2 linked regions of the Thiocapsa bogorovii genome follow. The protein of the gene in region 1 interacts with the protein of each later gene in a pairwise test. Links are inferred from orthologs where the notes say so. Each region holds a gene or a part of one and is shown on either strand. Other genes may lie near its edges. The genes, in order: nth and aceE.

The links.
Region 2: the proteins of nth (region 1) and aceE interact in binary tests that used the Escherichia coli proteins (3 or more experiments, as listed by UniProt). The link is inferred for Thiocapsa bogorovii from one-to-one orthologs.

What each region holds. Positions count from the first base shown.
Region 1 is NZ_CP089309.1:3,628,765-3,639,608, forward strand. Bases 3,880-6,591 are described here. They hold nth (endonuclease III), read right to left. Parts: upstream 5,699-6,591; coding sequence 5,060-5,698; downstream 3,880-5,059. Other genes in these bases: LT988_RS16250 (host attachment protein), read right to left, coding at 3,937-4,368; LT988_RS16255 (DUF1841 family protein), read right to left, coding at 4,528-4,974; lexA (transcriptional repressor LexA), read left to right, coding at 5,761-6,426; LT988_RS16270 (LysM peptidoglycan-binding domain-containing protein), read right to left, coding at 6,390-6,591. Also shown: LT988_RS16235 (DNA translocase FtsK), read left to right, coding at 1-1,548; LT988_RS16240 (LolA family protein), read left to right, coding at 1,613-2,320; LT988_RS16245 (replication-associated recombination protein A), read left to right, coding at 2,509-3,801; more of LT988_RS16270, read right to left, coding at 6,592-7,163; LT988_RS16275 (TrpB-like pyridoxal phosphate-dependent enzyme), read right to left, coding at 7,210-8,571; LT988_RS16280 (DUF2721 domain-containing protein), read right to left, coding at 8,694-9,131; LT988_RS16285 (right-handed parallel beta-helix repeat-containing protein), read right to left, coding at 9,215-10,825. UniProt on the Escherichia coli protein: DNA repair enzyme that has both DNA N-glycosylase activity and AP-lyase activity. The DNA N-glycosylase activity releases various damaged pyrimidines from DNA by cleaving the N-glycosidic bond, leaving an AP (apurinic/apyrimidinic) site.
Region 2 is NZ_CP089309.1:5,093,073-5,104,427, reverse strand. The notes cover bases 4,438-7,660. They hold aceE (pyruvate dehydrogenase (acetyl-transferring), homodimeric type), read left to right. Parts: upstream 4,438-4,805; coding sequence 4,806-7,460; downstream 7,461-7,660. Outside these bases: LT988_RS22750 (tetratricopeptide repeat protein), read right to left, coding at 1-1,399; adenosylcobinamide-phosphate synthase CbiB, read right to left, coding at 1,678-2,643; LT988_RS22740 (adenosylcobinamide amidohydrolase), read right to left, coding at 2,634-3,833; LT988_RS22735 (cysteine-rich CWC family protein), read left to right, coding at 4,102-4,329; aceF (dihydrolipoyllysine-residue acetyltransferase), read left to right, coding at 7,670-9,412; lpdA (dihydrolipoyl dehydrogenase), read left to right, coding at 9,624-11,351. UniProt on the Escherichia coli protein: Component of the pyruvate dehydrogenase (PDH) complex, that catalyzes the overall conversion of pyruvate to acetyl-CoA and CO(2).

The sequences.
Region 1 (10,844 bases):
TCGATACGGGCGCCATCGGTCGCCCACGCAGCAACCGGCCGGACCGACGAGATCAGTCTTCCGCCGCTGGACCTGCTCGATCTGCCGCGTCCGAGCGGGCGAGCCTACTCGGACGAGCAGATCGAGGATCTATCGCGACAGGTCGAGCTCAAGCTCGCCGATTTCGGCGTCCAGGTCCAGGTCGTGGCCGTCTACCCTGGTCCCGTCGTCACACTCTTCGAGCTGGAGCTTGCGCCCGGCATCAAGGTCAGCAAGATCACAGGATTGGCGAAGGATCTGGCGCGCGCCCTCTCGACCATCAGTGTACGCGTGGTAGAGGTCATCCCGGGCAAGTCGGTGATCGGCATCGAGATCCCCAATCAGCAGCGCGAGACGGTCTTTCTACGTCAGACCTTCGGCTCGGCGACCTATCAGGATGCCAAGTCGCCCCTGACTTTGGGTCTGGGTAGCGACATCTCCGGTCTGCCGGTGGTCGTGGATCTGGCCAAGATGCCGCACGTCCTGATTGCCGGCACGACCGGCTCGGGTAAATCGGTGGCCATCAATGCCATGATCCTGAGCCTGCTCTACAAGGCCGGGCCGCAGGACGTGCGGCTCATCATGGTCGATCCGAAGATGCTCGAGCTGTCGGTCTACGAGGGCATCCCCCATCTGCTCACACCTGTCGTGACCGACATGAAGGAAGCGGCCAATGCGCTGCGCTGGTGTGTCGGGGAGATGGAACGCCGCTATCGCCTGATGGCGAAGCTCGGGGTGCGCAATATCGGCGGTTACAACCGCCAGATTGCCGAAGCGGCGGCACAAGGGCAAACCATCCCGGATCCCACCATCGCCGCCGATTTCGCTGCGGAGCAGGGTATCGAGGTGCCGGCCCTGGAGCATCTGCCCTACATCGTCGTGGTGATCGACGAGCTGGCAGACATGATGATGGTCGTCGGCAAGAAGGTTGAGGAGCTGATCGCACGTCTGGCGCAGAAGGCGCGTGCGTCCGGCATCCATCTCCTGCTCGCCACACAGAGGCCGTCAGTCGACGTCCTGACCGGGCTGATCAAGGCCAATATCCCGACCCGCATCGCCTTCCAGGTCTCATCACGGATCGACTCGCGCACCGTCCTGGATCAGATGGGCGCCGAGCAGCTGCTCGGGAACGGCGATATGCTCTATCTCCCGCCCGGCGGCAACATCCCGCAGCGCGTACATGGCGCCTTCGTCGACGATCACGAGGTGCATCGGATCGTCGAGCACCTCAAGCAGTTCGGTGCGCCCCAGTATCTGCAGGACGTGCTGCGCGAGCCGACCGAAGTGCTGCCGGGTATCGACCCCGAGCCGCGCGGCGACACCGAGGACACGGATCCCCTGTTCGACGAGGCGGTCCAGATCGTCGTGGAGAGCAGGCGGGCCTCTATCTCGGGGGTACAACGGCGTTTGAAGATCGGCTACAACCGAGCCGCTCGTATGATCGAGGAGATGGAGCGCATCGGGATCGTGGGCGCCGCGGAGACCAACGGTAACCGCGAGGTCCTCGCGCCGCCGCCTATCGAGGATTGATTTTGAATCTTCGGTGGTTTTTCGTGTCTTCCGTGATTCAAACAGCTGTATTGCAGGATTTGATATGACAGATTCCGTCCCAGCGGTCGATCGACCCGGCCACCCCCCGAGGCGGCTGCAATCCCACGGTCGACCATCGTGCTTGCGAGCCGTCCTATTCACCTTGTTCTTCCCGCTGATCCTCCTGTGCGGGACGACAACCGCAAACGCCGCCGACGGTGCGAAGCGGGTCAACGACTACCTCGCCGGACTCAGCAGCCTGCGCGCGGACTTCGAGCAGTTCACCTTCAATGCCGAGCGCACCCGGATGATGGAGTCGCGCGGCACCCTTTACCTACAGCGTCCCGGCCGGTTCCGCTGGGAATACAGCACGCCGAATCGGCAAGTCATCATCGCCGACGGCAGCCGCGTCTATCTCCACGATCTGGAGCTCAAGCAAGTCTCGCATCAGAGCCAGAGCCGCGCGCTGAGCGGAACCCCGGCCCTGCTTCTGGCCGACGGCGGGCCGATCGAGAAACACTTCGAGGCGTCGCCGATGGAAAGTACGGACGGCCGGACTTGGGTCGAGCTGATCCCCAAGGCACAGGATACCGACGTGGTTCGGATCGAGCTCGGATTCGGCAAGGACAACCTGGAAAGCCTCATCATGGAGGACAGCTTCGGACAAACGACCCGGCTGAATTTCACGGGGGCGGAGCGCAACGCCAAACTCAGTTCGGATCTGTTCAAGATGGAGCAGGGGGCGATGGACGATTTCCTCTCCTTCGACTGAAGCGCGTCCGGTCCGGTATGCGCTGTTGATCGTTTGCGATCGGTATTGCGGGGTTCAACCGGCGTCGGCGGGGACGCGCTTCAGGAGATTCATTTTGTTTCTGAACACCGTTCGCCGCAAAGATCTTGCGTACTGCCGAATGTCAGACACCAGCGAACCGGTCTCTACCGCTTTGGTCGTGGTTCAGAATGACTGATGCACCACTCGCCGAGCGGATGCGCCCGGCCACGTTGGAGGGATTCTTCGGTCAGCAGCACCTGCTTGCGCCGGGCAAGCCCTTGCGTGAGGCGATCGAATCGGGCCAACTCCATTCGATGATCTTCTGGGGGCCGCCCGGCTCGGGCAAGACCACGCTCGCGCGTCTCATCTCGCGGGTCTCCGGTGCCCATTTCCTCAGTCTGTCCGCCGTACTCGCGGGCGTGAAGGATATCCGCGATGCCGTTGCGACGGCGCGAGCGGTACGCGATCGGGAGCAGCGACCCACGCTGCTCTTCATCGATGAGGTGCACCGTTTCAACAAGGCCCAGCAGGACGCCTTCCTGCCGCATGTCGAAGACGGCACCCTCACGTTTATCGGGGCCACGACCGAGAATCCGTCCTTCGCGCTGAACAATGCACTGCTGTCGCGTGCGCGCGTCTATTTGCTTCATGCCCTGGACACCGAAGAGATCGAGCGCGTCCTGGCTCGTGCCCTCGCGGACCCCGTTCAAGGGCTCGGCGACCGTCGATTGCGTGTAACCGACGAGGCCGCTCATCTGCTCGCCCGCAGTGCCGACGGCGACGCCCGTCGCGCGCTTAACCTGCTTGAGCTGGCGGTCGGTATGACAGCAGGCGAGGAGATCGCGCCGGGCACCATCGCCGAGGTCATCGCCGGCAGCGTGCGACGCTTCGACAAGGGCGGTGATATCTTCTACGACCAGATCTCTGCACTGCATAAGTCCGTGCGTGGGTCGGACCCGAACGCGGCGCTCTATTGGCTGGCCCGGATGATCGACGGTGGCTGTGATCCACTTTACGTGGCGCGGCGCATCGTGCGGATGGCCAGCGAGGACATCGGCAACGCGGATCCGCGCGCGCTGGACCTGGCGCTCAATGCCTGGGAGGCTCAAGAGCGTCTCGGCTCGCCGGAGGGCGAATTGGCGCTCGCCCAAGCGGTCGTCTATCTGGCCTGCGCAGCCAAAAGCAATGCGGTCTGTCTGGCCTGGAACGAGGCGCTGGCCGATGCACGGTCGTCCGGCTCGCTCGATGTGCCGGTTCATCTGCGCAATGCCCCGACCAAGCTGCTCAAGGCGCTGGGACATGGACGGGCCTATCGCTATGCCCACGACGAGCCGGAGGGTTACGCGGCCGGAGAGACCTATCTCCCGGATGCCTTAGCGGGGCGACGCTATTACAGGCCGGTCGATCGCGGCCTCGAGATCAGGATCCGCGAGAAGCTGGAGCGTCTGAAGACGCTGGACGAGGCAGCGGGACGAGACTGAGCGTGGCGCAGTCATGTGGGCGACTTAGGCGATTTCCGGGAATCGACATCCCAACTGCACATCCGATTGGCCGGACGTGACGCCGCTTCGCGACGTTGCTTCCGGCCAATCGGATGGGCTTAGCGGGTGCGCGGTTTAGAGGAAGTCCGGCAGACTCTTGCGGATTGCCTCGGGGCTATGGGTTGTCAGGTTTTTGTCGATCTCCCCGGCAACCAACTGTTTGAGCGGAGGGGACTGATGTTTGCGCAGCATCCCGAGGAAAGCCGGGGCAGCGATGACGTAGAGTTTCTGGAGCTCCCCTTTGTTGCGCGCGTTCTCCAGCGTTTCGCAGACCAGGCCGGCGAAGCGTTCGGCATTCTCCTGCTTGTGCGCCTCCTCGCCGTTGATACCGTGTGCCCCCGACATGGGGTCGTGACCGCGACCGCCCTTGTCGGTTGTCAGATCGCCCTCGTGAAGCCGGCCTTCCGGGAAGGCCAGGGTGTGGATCTCGCGCAGCGCGCCTGCTGATTTATCGGTGGCGAAGATGCGTGCGCGGCTGTTGTCGGCGGCCAGTATCCAAGTCAACATGATGTCACCTTACTCCCGTGCTGAGCCCGGCCGCGATGCGGTCGGAACCTTGGGTGCGACGGGAAGATCACCTTCGGGATGCGGGGTGATGCGGTGTCGGGCCCCGCCCTGTATCGGTCAACTCCCGTCTCTTTTAGTGTAACAGGCCCGTCACGGAAATCAGTGGCCCGGCCGACTCGCGACGGCAGCGCGTTCGACGCACTCGAGGTAGCTCGCGGCGTCGAAGGAAGCTTCGTTGCGTTGCAGCGTCCAGAGCGCCTCGGCGAGGCATTCCATGATGCGATGCTCGGTCTCGTGCGGATCCCCGGTGATCTGCATGAGGCGGCTATAGAGCCCACGGATGCCCGCCGGTTGATCGATGCTCAACTGCTCGAGGATAGCGATGTGCAGGCCCATGTGCAGGAATGGATTGGACTCGCCGTGTTCGGGGAGATAGTCGCGCTCCAGGGTCTTGTCCGTATCGGTCATGAGCCGGTGATATTCCGGGTGTCGGCGCAGGACCTCGACGATCTGTGCCTCGACCGGCTCCAAGGGTTGGCCGGATTGGGCCTTCTCCCAAGCCGTGATGAAGGTGCGACGATGACTCTCACGATCGTTTGCAGGCATGGTGTCGAGGATCTCGGTGGGTGCAGGGATTCGGGCTCGGCAAAGCCTTCGACGGGCCTTGCTGCGATTGCGTTCGATGCTTGCGTCATTGCGGCGGCGTCTTGTCGCGATAGTCGCAGAGATCGGCGATCGGGCACTCGGGGCAGCGCGGTTTACGTGCGAGACAGACGTAGCGTCCGTGCAGGATCAGCCAGTGGTGGGCATCCTTCAGAAAAACCTTGGGGACATGCCGCAGCAATCCCTGCTCGACCGCGAGCGGGGTTTTTCCGGGCGCGAGGCCGGTGCGGTTGGCAACGCGGAAGATATGGGTGTCGACGGCCATCGTCGGCTCGCCGAAGGCGGTATTGAGAACCACGTTGGCCGTCTTGCGTCCGACGCCGGGGAGCGCCTCCAGCGCTTTGCGCTCGCGCGGGACCTGACCACTGTGCGCCGCGACAAGGATCGCGCAGGTCTTGATGATGTTGGCGGCCTTGCTGTTGAAGAGTCCGATGGTCCGAATATGGGCCTTGAGGCCCTCTTCGCCGAGGGCGAGCATCTTCTCCGGTGTATCGGCAACCGCGAAAAGATGCGCCGTGGCCTTGTTGACCCCTTTGTCGGTTGCCTGTGCCGACAAGATCACCGCGACCAGAAGCTCGAAGGGTGTGCGATACACCAGCTCCGTCGTCGGCGCCGGATTGGCGGCGCGAAGACGCTCGAAGATGCGATTGCGCTTTTCCTTGTTCATCGATGGATAATCCGGGGCGACTGTCTAAAATGACAGTCCATTTCGTCGAGCGATGTTCCGATATGAGCAATGACCTGACCCTCCGGCAACAGCAAATCCTGGAGCTGATCAGGTCGCATATCCGTGAGACCGGGGTGCCGCCGACACGCGCCGAGATCGCGCGGACCTTCGGCTTTCGGTCCGCCAACGCTGCCGAAGATCATCTACGGGCCTTGGCCCGGCACGGCGCGATTGAGCTGACGCGAGGTCGTTCGCGCGGCATCCGGCTCGTCGATCAGGCCGCCCGTGAGGTCGAGCTTCCGATCATCGGGCGTGTTGCCGCCGGCAGTCCTATCCTGGCCGCAGCGCATATCGAGGACTGGTGTCAGGTCAATCCGGACCTGTTTCGTCCCCGCGCCGACTATCTTCTCCGGGTTCGCGGCAACAGCATGTGCGATGCCTGCATCCTCGACGGCGATCTGCTCGCGGTGCATATCACCTCCGAGGTCTTCGACGGCCAGATCGTGGTGGCACGGTTGGGTGACGAGGTCACGGTCAAGCGCCTGCACTGGCAAGGGCAAGGGGCCAACCGTGCTTACCTGTTGCCGGAGAATCCGAGCTTTGAGCCGATCCCAGTCGATCTGCGCACACAACAGCTGGTCATCGAAGGATTGGGGGTCGGCGTGATTCGCCGTTTCGCGGGGGGCAGGACTCAAGGGACGACCAGCGTGACGCCAGGCATCAACTGATTGGGGTCTTCGAGGACATGGCGGTTGGCCTCGAACAGCGCACGCCATTGACTACTGTCGCCGTAGCAGCGGCTGCTGATCAGGGCCAGTGAGTCGCTGGGCCGAATCCGATAGGCGCCTTGCGCATCGAGTACCCGTGCCAGGGCGAGTTGATTCCGATGCAACAGTTTCTCGAAGGCAGTGATCGCCTGCTCGGCGGTCGCATCCCGTTTACTCTCTGGAATCCGCAGCGTTTCGCGCAGCTTTTCGTACGCATCGCGGGCAGCCTGGCGCGCCTGGTCCGCGTCGAGTGTGCCGCCGTCTTGTCGCGGAACCCGTGCGCGGAGCGCGTCGAAGCGGCGTTCGAGCGCCTCGTGGGCAGTGGTCAGCGAGAGTCGGCTGGCATCGAGCTCGGAGAGTTGTCGGTCGCGCTCGCTCAGGGTCTGCTCAAGCTCGAGCAGTGCCTCTCTGAGCCGCTGTACCTCACCGTTCAGGCGCTCAATCTCCTGGCTCCCCTCCGCAAGCCGACGCTCCGCCTCCATGCGGGCTTGGTCTGCGCTTTTGCGCGCATGGGCCGACTCCTTGAGTTTCCCCTCCATGCCGAGGAGGCGCAGCGTCATCGCTTCGATCTCGGCATCGGGAGCGACCGTCGGCTCGGGATCTGCCGACGGATCCTCGGCCCCCCAAGCTGAAGCTGCAACGAGCAGTATCAGGATTACGGAGAAGGGGCCGGTGTGCCGAGAACGATCCCGGGTCATCTGATTCTCCTGGCGTCGTCTCGGCTAGAGGTCCGATGCCCCGGATCTAAGCGACGCTCGGAAGCCCCGACAGGGCCATCGCGACCTCGTCCTCGGCATAGGTCAGGTCCTTCAGCTTGCCGGCCAAGTAATCCGTATAGGCCTGCATGTCGAAGTTGCCGTGCCCGCAGAGGTTGAAGAGGATGGTCTTGGACTCGCCCGACTCCCGACACTTCTCGGCCTCGACGATCGCGGCCTTCACGGCGTGGTTGGCCTCGGGCGCCGGGACGATGCCCTCGGCCTTGGCGAACTGGATGCCGGCGGCGAAACAATCCAACTGATTATAGGAGGTCGGCGTGATGTAGCCGAGCTTGGTCAGATGGCTGATTTGCGGCGCCATGCCATGATAACGGAGGCCCCCCGCGTGAAAGCCCGGCGGCACAAAGCTGGAACCGAGCGTATACATCTTGACCAGCGGGGTGAGCTTGGCGGTATCGCCGTAGTCGTAGGCGAAGAGACCTTTCGTCAGCGTCGGGCAGGCCGATGGCTCGACGGCGATCAGCTCGATGTCGCGTCCGCCGCGCAGCTTCTCGCCCAAGAAGGGGAAGGCGATGCCGGCGAAGTTGCTGCCGCCGCCGGTGCAGCCGATGATCATGTCTGGGTAGTCTCCGGCCATTTCCAACTGCTGTTGTGCCTCGAGGCCGATGACGGTCTGATGCAGCAGGACGTGGTTCAGCACGCTGCCGAGCGCGTACTTGGTGTCGTCACGCTGGGCGGCCAGCTCGACGGCCTCGCTGATGGCGATGCCGAGACTGCCGGTGCTGTCGGGATGCTCCGCGAGGATGGCCCGTCCGGACGCGGTGGTTTCGCTCGGACTGGCGATGCACTGAGCCCCGAAGGTCTCCATGAACGCGCGTCGGTATGGCTTGTGGTTGAAGCTCACCTTGACCATGTAGACCACGATCTCTAGGCCGAACATGGATCCGGCCAAGGCGAGCGACGAGCCCCATTGACCCGCCCCGGTCTCGGTGGTGATCCGTTTCACGCCTTCCTGCTTGTTGTAGAAGGCCTGCGGGATGGCGGTGTTGGGTTTGTGGCTGCCGGCCGGGCTGACACCCTCGTACTTGTAGTAGATCTTCGCCGGGGTGTTGAGCGCCTTCTCCAGTCGACGTGCCCTGTAGAGCGGGGATGGTCGCCATTGCCGGTAGACCTCGCGCACCGGCTCCGGGATCTCGATCTCGCGCTCGGTGCTCATTTCCTGCTCGATCACGGCCCGCGGGAAGATCACCGCCAGATCGTCCGGTGTAATCGGCTGTTGGGTGCCGGGGTGCAGGACCGGATCGAGAGGCCTCGGAAGATCGGCGTTGATGTTGTACCAGGTACGCGGGAGATGCTGCTCGTCGAGCAGATACTTGACTGAGTCGCTCATGCTGTAGTCGGACCTCAGGGTGAATGGGTAACCGGCTGTCGTTGCGGCCGGTCTCTTGCGTCCGTCGACAAGTGTGCCAGTTTTGTGACCGATCTTGAATCCCATCAGGCGTGACGAACGCCCTAGCGACGCCTGAACCGCAGACCGGCGGTGGCGAGCATGACCTCGCGCAGGAAAAAAATCAGGGCTGCGATGAACGCGAGCATCGCGGCAATGAAGATGAGCGCCACCAATACAGCCGCGTCGAAGGTCAGAAAGGCACCGAGGAAGAGGATCGCAATCACCGCCGAGATCAGCAAGGCGGTAACGGTGCAGAGTCCGATCGAGAGCCCGATCAGCTTTGCGCGACGCGACAAGCGCTTGAGCTCGGAATCCGGCGCGGTTGGGTCTAGAGCCTTTTCAGCAGCTTCGCCTTCGACCCGGCGAGCCCGGTCTACGATGCGCCCGAGCCGATTGGTCATAACCGCAAGCATCGCACCGATACCCGAAAGCAGGAATACCGGCGCGACCGCAAGCTGGATGATCTGCGCGATATCGGTGATAGGGGATTCCTGAATCACGTTGATCCTCGGTCGAGCGCGGCGCGGCCGGTAGGGGAATCCAATCGGCGTCTTTCTTCATGGCCGGTGAACGATACGGCAGGTCAGTAGGCGAGCTCGTGGGCCCCGATATCATAAGCACCCCGTTGCGGCAGACCTGTTCCGTAAAAATCTCGGGTGCCGGTCGATAACCCCAGCAGCGCTTTCAGATCGATTCCGCGATTGACGAGCGGTGAGTTTGTTTTTAAGCGATAGTCCAGCATCTTGTTCAACCTATTCGGGTTTCCGATGGTTCCGCCGAGTCCGGGATTCACTAGCCCGGGATCAACAGCGAGTCCAGTGGAAACACCGTTGAGCGTTTCTTGGCCGGTGACTCGGAAGGCCGAGAGGCTCGAGTAGCGGGTCGGCCCCCAGTAGATCTTGAATGGGGACCCATTTGACCAATAGTTGTTGCCTTGAATCGCTAGCCCTTTTTGGCCGCCAGCAACACAAAGAAGAGGAGCGCCGGAGGTCGTGGAGATGATGTTGTTGCGAATGCTCAATGAAGAGGTCTGGGATGCCACCCTGATTCCGCAAACGTTTCCGGTCGGCGACGGAGAGAGATAGATGGTGTTGTTGTAAATGTGGCTGTTGGAGATCTCCAGCGGTGCCTTGCTCCAGACCACGATCCCGCCAGACCTGTTGCGGCGCCCGTCGTTCTCGGAGATGTTGTATCGAATGACGTTGTTCTTGAACGAAGGGGCCGAGTCGTATTGGGCAAAAAGATATCCTGCGCCGTCGTTGTCGTGCGAGTAGGTGTACTGCAGTGTCGAGTTCGTGACACCGCCGTCGAGATCGAAGCCACCGCCGTCGGCGGCTCCCGACGTCGTACGGTTTCCGTATGACTCACTGAATTGGATGGTGATTCGGTTCGTGCGCCATGCCCAAATTCCGATCGGGCCGCTGCTCGATGTGTTGCGCTCACCGTTGGAATGGGCCACGCATCGCGCGATCCGGCCACCATCCACATTCGACATGACGATGCCGTTGCCGGTTGGCTCTCTCACACCGGAAACCCCCGGGTTTCGGTACGCGAAGCTTCCGGTAATGTAGACCTTGGCATGGGCGTAGCCCTTGAAACCGGGTGCATCATATCCCCAGACGTTGATCCCGTTGCGCGCGTTGTCGTATGCACGTACGCGGTCGATGGAGACATTCGTAAACCCGGCTGTTCCGTTCCACGCGCCGATCTCGACCCCTGCATGATGAAACCCGCTTGCATCGATCTTGTTCAAGGTGACGCCCTTGAGCTTCACGCCACCCGGAAGGTCGGTGTAGAAGATGATCCCGGCACCATCGTTGACATCCGCTCCCGAACCCCTGAGGTTGAGATTGGAAATGACGAACCCGGCTGTGTTGTAGGCCAAGATGCCGTCGCCGTCGCCGGCCAGTATGGTCGCTCTACCGGTTCCATAAGAGCCGATCCGGATCGGGGACGCCGCCGTTCCTCGATCAAACGCGTCGAAAAAGAGACTGCCGGAAAAGTTGTCGCCGCCGCGCAGGAACACGCGATCGCCGGGATCAAGAATCAAATCATTGATTTTGTTTAAGGACCGCCAGGGGGCTTGCGAAGAGCTTCCGGAGTTGGTGTCCCGGCCGGCGGCACTCAGGTAGTAATCGGCGCCGAAGGAGCCCGTAGGCAGCAGGAGCAGTGCGAACAGCAATCGGTCGAACATCCATCGTCTCCACAGGTGG
Region 2 (11,355 bases), 1.5 Mb from region 1 along the record:
GTACGAGATCGCGTCTGATCTCGGTGTTGATCAGCTTGACCTGCGTGACGTGCTCGCCGTCCCACATCTCGAGCGGCTCGTCGCGCGGCAGCAGACCCTTGTCGTAGAGCGTGCGAAGAAACCCGAAGCGCGTCTGCTTGGTTCCGATCGGCAGGCGCGCAAATCGTTTCAGACGCTCGGCCGCGCCCGGATCGCCCTGTTCGGCGCGGTATTGGAGGATGAAGGCGACCAGCCCGCGCAGGCCGTCGTCGCCGCCGACATAGAGTGCATCGAGAAAGTCGTTGGAGGCCGTCACCTTCGCGAGGTGCGAAAAGGCGTCGTTCCCGGCATCACGCATCCGGTTCAGCCAGGTCAGCGGCAACGCCTGTCCGAGACCGAACACGGGCGGATACGCCAGGGCATCGCCCGCGGCGTCGATCACGGTGCGACTCTCGAGGGCGGGTTTGAAATTCGGCACGCGCTCGAGCGATGCCTTGCAGAGCGCCCGCGCCCGTTTTGCCTCGCCCAGCCGACTCGCCGCGCAGGCGGCCAAATGGCTCAGCATGGCCTGTTGCTGAGGCTCTCCGATACCGAACCAATCAGACCGCTCGACACGGGCGAAGGCGCTCAACGCGGCGTTGTCCTCGCCCAGCAGCAGCAGGGCATCGAGCTGGGGCACGGCATCCTCGACCCGGCGAGCCGTCGCGGCGGCCAAGGGCGTCGTCAGGCGTCGGGCGCCGGTCTCGTCACCCTGATAGAGTCGCAAGCGCGCTGCCCATCCCAAGGCGAAGAGGTTGTCCGGATCCTCCTTCCAAAACGCCAGGAAGGCCGCCAGGGCATCCTCGATGCGATCGAGATGGAACAGCGACATCGCGCGATTGTTCTTGGCCGGCGTCAGATCGACCCCGTCCAGCCAACGCACCACGCCGGCAAAATCATGCCCGTCCAGATGGAGCTTTCCGATATCGAAGCGCAGCATCTGCTCGGCGGTCGCGCTCGACCCGTCGGGCTGCCGCAGCAGATCCGCGCGTATCGCGGGCGCCATCGGAAACCCGCGCGTCTCGGCACCGAGCGCACGCAGCCGCTCTGCGGTGCGATCCGCCAACATGACATGCCCGAACTGCAGTGCGTACCGAAAGAGCATCTCCTGCGCAGGCAAGCTCTTTGGTCGACGCTCAGCCCAGTCGAAGGCGGCGATGGCCGCAGCGCCGCTTCCCTGGCCACTCTCCAGCGCCTCCACGAGCAGGCGCCTGGGACCGCTTTGATCCGGGTGGGCCTCGATCAAGGCACGCAGCCGGCGAGCTGCGGTCGAGTAGTCCCGGCGCTCCATCAGACGCTCGATCGCCTTGAGCTGACTGGACAGCACGGCGGAGGCGCCCGTCGCGGGCTTGGACTTGGGCTTGGCGGACTTTTTGGACATGAGAACCTCGAGACCTGAACACTAAACCGCGCCCAGCGCGGTATGCGATGTTTGTGGATGGGATCGGCGCCGGCAGACTTGACGACCGTTGGAGTCGGCGCGGTTTAAAATCTTAAAAAACCTGAAAATTTTAAACCGCGTCCCCGCTAAGGGCCATGGATGCATCAAACTTCGAGCTCACCCGAAAGTGAGCATCTCGCTCTGGACGCGGTTTAGAACAGATTGCGCTCCGAGCGAGCCGGTCGCCGGCAGCTCACGTCACCGGCCGCGCAGAACCTTCACCATGGCAGAACCGTTCGCAGCGGCGCAACCGCCATCCCGACGAGAAGCGCCAAGAAGCAGGCCACGAGGATCAGACGCAGCGCGCGCTCGAGGTCCGCCCCCCCGAGATCGGCCGGCCAATCCGGATCACCCATGTAGTCTTCGGTAACAAGAGCCCCTCCGTAGCGAATCGGACCGACCAGCCTGACCCGCAGCGCGCCGGCGCAGGCGGCCTCGCTCCAGCCTGAGTTCGGACTGGGGAGCATCGCGTGATAGTCGCGCGCGGCGCGGAAGGCCAGCCGCGGGTGCAGCTTGAGCAGTGCCGCCCCGGCCGCGATCAAGGGGACCGAGAGCCGTGCCGGGAGCCAATGCACGAGATCGTCGGAGCGCGCCGCGGCCCAGCCGAACCGGCCGTAGCGTTCGTTCTTGTAGCCGACCATCGAATCCAGACTCGACACCGCCTTGACCAGAATCAGACCCGGCAGCCCGAAGAGACAGAGCGCCCACAGGGGTGTCAGAACCCCGTCGGTCAGATTCTCGGAGAGGCTCTCGACGGTCGCACGTACGATGCCGTCGCGCTCCAAGTGATCCGTATCGCGACCGACCAGCATTCGCAGCCGCGCGCGGGCTTGCGGGAGATCGTCGAGCGCTTCGAGCACCCGGCGTCCGTGGTCCAGGAGGTCGCGGGTACAAATCAGGCTGTAGGCGATGAAGACATCCCAGCCAAAAGCCGCCCACGGGTGCAGCACGCCGAGACCGGCTCGAACGCCCCACCAGGCCGCCAACGCGCCCCCGACCACCAGCAGCCAATGCAGGACGCCGCCGGCCCGCCCCTTCAACCCGACGGCAAACAAGAGGCGCTCACAGGCGAGACTCCAGGCCCCGATGATCCGAATCGGATGAAAACGATAGACGGGATCCCCGATCAAGACGTCCAGCAGACAGGCCGCGAGGATGAGTGCGAGATGCTCGGTCAGTCCCATTTGCGAGCGAAACCCCGAACGACAGCGAGCGCGGCCAAGCGTCCGTCCGGCAACCCTTGATGCGGTACCAGCTCCTTGCGCAGCGCGACGAACCGCTCGGGTTTCACGGCGACGGCCGCTCCGAGCAACGCCGCCTGGTTTAGGATCGCCTCGCGCGCAACCTCCGCGTGCAGCACCCCGGCGCGCACCAGGTCCAAGATCTCGGCTAGGCCATAGGCTGCGGCGGCGCTGTGCGGATCATGGACGATGGCCTGGAGATTCGCGGCGAAGACCGCCGCGCCCGGCGCATCCAGCTCGGACTCGGCGCAAGCCCGCAGCGCGGCCTCGTCGCAACCGAAACGGCTCAAGGCCGCACAGACGGTTCGCCTGAGCTCGGGAACGATGCCGTTCTGCAGCAGCAAACAGCGGGTGACGGCGTCGTGCGTCGCTCGCCCGAGCAACGCGCCCAGCGTGTTGTGACCGCCCGCCCAGTGACGCTCCCATTCGTCCGCGCGGACCAACGGGGCGGCGATGGCGAGCTGATCGGTCCCGGTGCCCGTCGCGAGGCCTCGCGATTGCAAGCTGGGCATACGCAGGTCGAGCAGAGCCGTGCTCTTCGCCTCCGTGACCATGGTCGCCGCACGAACCAGGCATGCGGGCGTACAGGGCCGATTGAGCAGGACCAGCGTGACGATGGTCCCCGAGCCCGACTCATCGGGCGGTCGATCGTGGACGTTCTCGCCCTCGGATCCGGGCTGATCGGCCGATTCCGCGGAACGCCCGCGACGAGCGGGACGGCTGCCCTCGGCCTCCTCGTGCCAAGCGGCCGGATCACCCGCGCGAACGGCGTTGCCGGTCACCCCGGCGGTGGCGACCACCGTCGCGCGAAGATCCTCTGCACTCGCGTGCGCCACCACCGCGCACTGCATGTTGGCGGCGGTCCCCATCAGGGCCGTCGTTTCGGGCGGAAGCCCGGCTTCTGAGCAGCTTCGTGCGTGATAGTCCAGGGCTCCGAGACCCAGGACCGCCTCGTAGCGCGCCAAATGGGCCACGCCCTCGCAACTCTGATGGTTCGCGAGATGGGTCAGCGACTCGGACATCCCGCCGTTGACCCGACAGGTGCCGAGCACGCGATGCGGGCGCGCGAAGGCAACGACGAGATAGCGCCCCTGCCGATGCAGGGCGTAACGGTCGGTCTCTTCGAGCAACATGCGGGACCTCGATCACGGAAACGGGGATGGATGGCCATCGCGCGACGGAGCGACAGCCGCGCGAGGCTATCGCAAGCGACGGCGCGGCTGCAACGAAGACGGCGCATACGGGTCTGCGAGGTGTCGCGGCGAGGGTGTAGACTCTGGTTGTGTGCAAATCACCTGCATCAGTGGATCCGTCTACCGGGTTCTGTGCCCCATCATTCGGCCACACCGAAAAGACGGTCGATCAATCCACCCGCCAACACGGATAGCGAGAGCAACGCGCATGGGCAAGCACGAGATGAAGACCTGTCCGCGCTGCGGATCCAGCTTCGAATGCAAAGCAAACCGGGTCGAGCGATGCGGATGCCTGAGCGTCGTGCTTACCGCGGAGGCGCTCGAATACCTCGGAGACCGGTATCGGGACTGTCTTTGCGTGACCTGTCTGGAGCAGGTCAACCGCTTGTGCAGCGAGCGCGGCGCATCGGACGTCGATCGCCAAGCGGCCGATTGAAACCTCGAACGAGACAGCGGCTGCACTTCGCAACATACGCGCGTCAACGCGACGTCGTCCGAGACCCGACTTAAGGCGCCATCAAGGCCCAAACAACGGACCGAAAAGACACCGGGAAAAGCCCGGACATGCCGCCGGATAGATGAATCTGAAGGCGGCATCGCGAGCGCCGACGACCCTTCACACGGCCAGCAGGCGCCGCAGGTCCAGGGCGAGCCCGACGGGGTTTCCACACGAACCGGATCCAGTACGAGACAGTCGTGCGGTTTTACACCGGCGCCCCGGCGCTTTGCGGCGCGCTCACCGAAAGGCCGGCGGCTGATCGCTGGAGGCTGGAGACTGAAGGCTGAAAGCTGGAGGCTGCCTCCGTCCCGACGTGCATTGACCACCTACATTCTTAGCATTGCAGACTCGGAGCGCTGGTATAATCCGCGCTTTGCCCGTGCCGACCGCTTCGACCGCTTCCGGGAAACATCATGACCAACAAGCCCGATATCGATCCCCAAGAGACACAGGAATGGCTCGATTCGCTCGATGCCGTGCTCGAGAACGAAGGCGTCGAGCGCGCCCATTTTTTGCTTGAGCGACTGATCGACAAGGCGCGCCGCTCGGGGGCTTATCTCCCGTTCACCGCCAACACCGCCTACGTGAACACCATTCCGGTGCAGCAGCAGGAACGCTTCCCCGGCGATCGCGCGATGGAGCGGCGCATTCGCTCCTTCGTGCGCTGGAACGCGATGGCGATGGTGGTTCAAGCGAATCGGCTCTCGACCGAGCTCGGCGGCCATATTTCGAGCTTCGCCTCCTCGGCCACCCTCGTCGACGTAGGCTACAACCACTTCTTCCGTGCGCGCGACAAGGATCACGGCGGTGATCTCATCTTCTTCCAGGGCCATGCGGCGCCCGGCATCTATGCACGCGCGTTTCTGGAGGGACGCATCAGCGAGGAGCAGCTCTACAACTTCCGCCAGGAGGTCGACGGCAACGGCCTGTCCTCGTATCCGCACCCTTGGTTGATGCCCAACTTCTGGCAGTTCCCGACCGTCTCGATGGGGTTGGGTCCGCTGATGGCCATCTATCAGGCGCGCTTCATGCGCTATCTGAACGATCGCGGGTTGGTCAACACGAGCGAGCGTAAGGTCTGGGCCTTCCTTGGCGACGGCGAGATGGACGAACCCGAATCGCTGGGCGCCATCTCTCTTGCGGCGCGCGAGCGTCTCGACAACCTGGTGTTCGTGGTCAACTGTAACCTGCAACGTCTTGACGGCCCGGTGCGCGGCAACGGCAAGATCATCCAGGAGCTGGAGGCGGTCTTCCGCGGCGCCGGCTGGAACGTCGTCAAGGTCGTCTGGGGTAGTTACTGGGACCCCTTGCTCGCGCGCGACAAGCAGGGTTTGCTCCTGAAGCGCATGGAAGAATGTGTCGACGGCGACTACCAGGCCTACAAGGCCAAGGGCGGCGCCTATACCCGCGAGCATTTCTTCGGGAAGTACCCAGAGCTCAAGGAGATGGTCGCCAACATGACCGACGAGGACATTTGGCGCCTGAACCGCGGCGGTCATGACCCGGCCAAGGTCTACGCGGCCTACGACGCAGCCATGCGCATGAACGGCAAGCCGACGGTCATCCTGGCCAAGACGGTCAAGGGTTACGGCATGGGTGTGGCCGGCGAGGGAATGAACATCACCCACTCACAGAAGAAGATGGGTGAAACGCACCTCAAGGCCTTCCGTGATCGCTTCAATATTCCGATCTCGGACGACCAGATCGGCGCCGCGCCCTTCTACAAGCCACCTCAGGACAGCCCCGAGATGCAATATATGCACGAGGCCCGAGAGCGGCTCGGCGGCTTCCTGCCGGCGCGTCGCGACGAGGCCGCCGTGCTGCCGATCCCCGAGCTGGATGCCTTCAAGCCGCTCCTGGAAGGCAGCGGCGACAAGGAGATGTCGACCACCATGGCGCTGGTGCGCATCCTCACCATCCTGGTACGCGACAAGGCGATCGGCAAGTACCTGGTCCCCATTGTTCCGGACGAGGCACGCACCTTCGGCATGGAGGGCATGTTCCGACAGCTCGGCATCTACTCCTCGATCGGACAGCTCTACGAGCCGGTCGATGCCGATCAGGTCATGTACTACCGGGAGGACAAGAAGGGTCAGATCCTGCAGGAAGGCATCAACGAGGCGGGAGCCATGTCGTCCTGGATCGCCGCGGCCACCGCCTACGCGAACCACGGTCAGAGCATGATCCCCTTCTATATCTACTACTCGATGTTCGGATTCCAGCGCATCGGGGATCTCGCCTGGGCGGCGGGCGACATGCAGGCGCGCGGCTTCCTCATCGGCGGCACCGCCGGACGCACCACGCTCGCCGGCGAGGGTTTGCAGCATCAGGACGGCCACAGCATGGTGGTCGCCGCGACCATCCCGAACTGTGTCGCTTACGATCCGGCTTACGCTTACGAGCTCGCCGTCATCGTCCAGGATGGCTTGCGCCGCATGTATCGGGAGAAGGAAAACGTCTTCTACTACGTCACGGCGATGAACGAGAATTACGTTCAGCCGGCGCTGCCCGAGGGCGCCGAGGCCGGGATCCTCAAGGGCATGTATCGGGTTCATCAGGGCGAGGAGCATACCCACCGGGTCCAGTTGCTCGGCGCCGGGACCATCCTGCGGGAGGTCTTGGCCGCGGCCGAGCTGCTCGCCAAGGACTTCAACGTCGGCGCCGATGTCTGGAGCGTCACCAGCTTCAACGAGCTGCGGCGCGAGGGCATCGATGTGGAGCGCTGGAACATGCTCCACTCCGACCAGCCCCAACGAACCACGTATGTCGAGGAGCAGCTGGCCGGGACCCAGGGTCCGATCATTGCCGCCACCGACTATATCCGAACCTACGCCGATCAGATCCGCCCCTACATCCCGCGCCATTACCTGGTGCTCGGGACCGACGGCTTCGGGCGGAGCGATATGCGCAGCCAGCTCCGAAAATTCTTCGAGGTGAATCGTTACTACATCGTCGTCGCCGCACTCAAGGCATTGGCGGACGAGGGCGAGATCCCGACCGCGACGGTCTCCGAGGCCATTCGGAAATACCGTATCGACCCGGAAAAACCCAACCCGGTGACGATCTGAACCGCGCTAAACCGCGTCCGGCATGACACGCGTTGCTTCGGTGAACCTACCGACATACAAGGTTCTACGAAGCGCTCGGCCGACGCGGTTTAGGACATCTAAAATCTATGGCTAAACCGCGTCCGGGCCGAACCGCCCGGCTCAGCCAGGGCCGCCCACCACAGGGATCCGTGGTGATCGCCCCGGACGCGGTTTAGGGAGGACAGAGCGTGGCAACCGTCGAAGATATTCTGCTGCCGGACATCGGGGACTTCTCGGACGTCGAGGTGATCGAGATCCTCGTCGCGCCAGGCGACCGGATCGAGGCCGAGCAATCGATCCTCAGCCTGGAAAGCGACAAGGCGACCATCGAGATCCCCTCGCCCCTGGCGGGGGTGATCAAAGCGTTGAAGGTCAAGATCGGAGACCGGGTCAGTCAGGGGGATCCCCTGATGAGCGTCGAGACAGATGGTACCGGCTCGGAGGAGGCGGCACCCGAAGAGAACGCAGCCGGCGAAACGCGGTCTGCGCAAGCCGGGTCGGGCGAGCCGCTCGCCGCCCCCCTGACGTCTCGCGCGGCCTCCCCGGCTCCTGCGTCGCCGCCGCTACCGAAGTCGACTGCTCGGCATGGGCCGAGCAGCGGCGAGACCATCTCCGTGGTCCTGCCCGATATCGGCGATTTTTCCGACATCCCGGTCGTCGAGGTCCTGATCGCTCCGGGAGATCGCATCGAGGTCGACCAGTCGCTCCTCACGCTCGAGAGCGACAAGGCCACGATGGAAATCCCTTCTCCAAACGCAGGTATCGTCGAGGAGCTGGCCGTCAAGGTCGGAGATACCCTCAACCAGGGCGATCTCATCCTCACGCTTCGCACCGACGGCGAGATCGACAGCGGCGAGCCGATCGCAACGGCCTCGCCGATGGCTGCGAACACGGCCGAAGAGCTCGAAGCACCGCCGGGGCCGTCATCGAACGCGAAGCGCGCACCCGGTGAATCCGAGCGCCGACCCGCGCCGGTGCTGCCACGCCCCGAGGACATGGCAGCCATCGCCAAAGGCCGCAAGGCCCATGCGAGCCCCACAGTGAGACGGTTCGCTCGCGAGCTCGGCGTCGACCTGAAATTCGTCAAGGGGTCAGGGCCGAAGGGTCGCGTGCTCAAGGACGACGTCCAGGGCTTCGTCAAGCACGCGCTCGCGCAAGGTGCTCCGAGCGGGCCCGCCGGCGGCGCCCTGCCCTTCGCCTTGCCCGCCGCGCCCGAGATTGATTTCGCCAAGTTCGGCCCGGTCGAGGTCACCGAACTGTCGCGCATCAAGAAGCTCAGCGGTCGACATCTGCACCGCTGCTGGCTTTCCGTGCCGCACGTCACGCAATTCGACGAGGCAGACATCACCTCCCTCGAGGACTTCCGCAAGGCGCAAAAGGCTCAGGCCACCGAAAAGGGCATCAAGCTGACCTTTGTTCCCTTCCTCCTCAAGGCGGTCGCGACGGCCCTGAACCGGATGCCCGTCCTCAAGGCCTCGCTGACAACGGACGGCGAGGGTCTGGTGCTCAAGCACTTCACCCATATCGGTGTGGCGGTCGATACGCCGCAGGGCCTGGTCGTCCCGGTCGTGCGCGATGTCGACAAGAAAGGCATCTATGCCCTGGCCGCGGAGCTCTCCGATCTCGGCGACAAGGCGCGCAACGGCAAGCTGCTGCCGGGCGACATGCAAGGCGGGTGTTTCTCCATTTCCAGCCTCGGCGGTATCGGCGGGACCGCCTTCACGCCGATCGTGAACGCGCCCGAGGTCGCCATCCTCGGGGTCTCGCGCGCGACGACCAAGCCGGTGTGGAACGGCCAGAGCTTCGAGCCGCGCCTGATGCTCCCGCTGTCCCTGTCCTACGATCACCGTGTCGTCGACGGGGCCGACGGGGCGCGCTTCACCAGCCTGCTCGGGGAGCTGCTCGGAGATCTTCGTCAGCTCCTGCTGTGAGGCCGGCTCGTGGAGGCGGGGCATGTTTGCCTGTGCCTCGCCTCGGCTCCCGCGGTCGATACCCGGGGCCCACGCACGTGCGCGACGCCCGAACGCAATGCAGTGAATAGGGTCGAGGGTTTCGCCTCGCGACACGCTTTCGTCTAGGATTGGGCGCTATCGAGCCATCATCATCGCGCGGCCGTTGCGGCCCCAAGAGAAGAATCACACCATGAACGACAAGAGCGGCGACATCATCGAGGTCAAGGTACCGGACATCGGAGACTTCGAGGACGTGGAGGTCATCGAGGTCTTGGTCTCCCCGGGTGACCCTGTGATCGAAGAGGCGTCGCTGATCACCCTCGAAAGCGACAAGGCGAGCATGGAGATCCCGGCGCCGCGTGCCGGGATCGTGCGCACGGTCGAGGTCGCGGTGGGCGATCGAATCTCGGAAGGCACACTCATCGTGACGCTCGAGGTCAAGGAGGTACAGGCTGCGGGCGCCTCCGAACCGGTGAAAGCGTCCGCGAACACGGCTGCCGCCGCGTCGCAGGAGATCGTCACGGAGGTCGTGGTCCTCGGCGCCGGCCCCGGAGGTTACACCGCCGCCTTTCGCGCCGCCGACCTCGGCAAGAAGGTCGTGCTGATCGAACGCTACCACACACTCGGCGGCGTCTGTCTGAACGTCGGCTGTATTCCCTCGAAGGCGCTGCTGCACACCGCCGCCATCCTCGAAGAGGTCAAGACCCTGGGCACCATGGGCGTGACCTTCGGTGCGCCCGAGATCGACCTCGAAAAGATGCGCACGGGCAAGGAGCAGGTGGTCGCCAAGCTCACCGGCGGTCTCGCGACCATGGCGAAGCAACGTCGAGTCGACGTGATCCAGGGCACCGGTCGGTTCGAAGCACCCAACCGGATCGCCGTGGCCCAACCCGGTGGTCCGGTCCGGATCCTGTTCGACCACTGCATCATCGCGTGCGGCTCGGCGCCCATGAAGATCCCTGGGTTTCCGCATGACGACCCGCGTGTCATGGACTCCACCGACGCGCTCGAGATCGCAGACATTCCCGAGCGCCTCCTCATCGTCGGCGGCGGCATCATCGGACTCGAGATGGCAAGCGTCTACAGTGCACTCGGCTCGACCGTCGAGGTCGTCGAGATGAAGGATCAGTTGATGCCCGGTGCGGACATCGACCTCGTGCGCGCGCTCGAAAAGGTCATCAAGAAGCGCTACAGCACCATCCGACTCGAAACGAAGGTCGCGCAGATGAGCGCCACGGCCGAAGGCATCAAGGTTGTGTTCGAGGGCAAAAAACCGGGCGAGGAGGTCTACGACAAGGTACTGGTCGCCATCGGCCGACGCCCGAACGGGAAGCTCGTCAACGCCGAGGCGGCGGGGGTGAAGGTCGATCAGCACGGGTTCATCAAGGTCGATGCCCACATGCGCACGAACGTGCCGAACATCTTCGCCATCGGCGACGTGGTCGGCGGGCCGATGCTCGCCCACAAGGCGACCCACGAAGCCAAGGTCGCGGCCGAGGTCATCGCCGGGATGCCGGCCCTCTTCGATCCCATGACCATCCCCTCGGTCGCCTACACCGACCCCGAGGTCGCCTGGATGGGCCTCACAGAAACCGATGCCAAGGCCAATGGCATCGCCTATGAGAAAGGCGTCTTCCCTTGGGCCGCAAGCGGCCGCGCACTCGGCATCCATCGCGACGAGGGTCTGACCAAGCTGCTCTTCGATCCGGAGACCAAGCGCATCCTGGGCGCAGGCATCGTCGGCCCGAACGCCGGCGAGCTGATCGGCGAGGCTGTTCTGGCGCTTGAGATGGGCGCGGACATGGAAGACATCGGCCTGACCATTCATCCGCATCCGACCCTGAACGAAACCATCGGGCTCGCCGCCGAGATGGCGCACGGGTCGATCACGGATCTGCTGCCGCCGAAGAGGCGCTGACTGT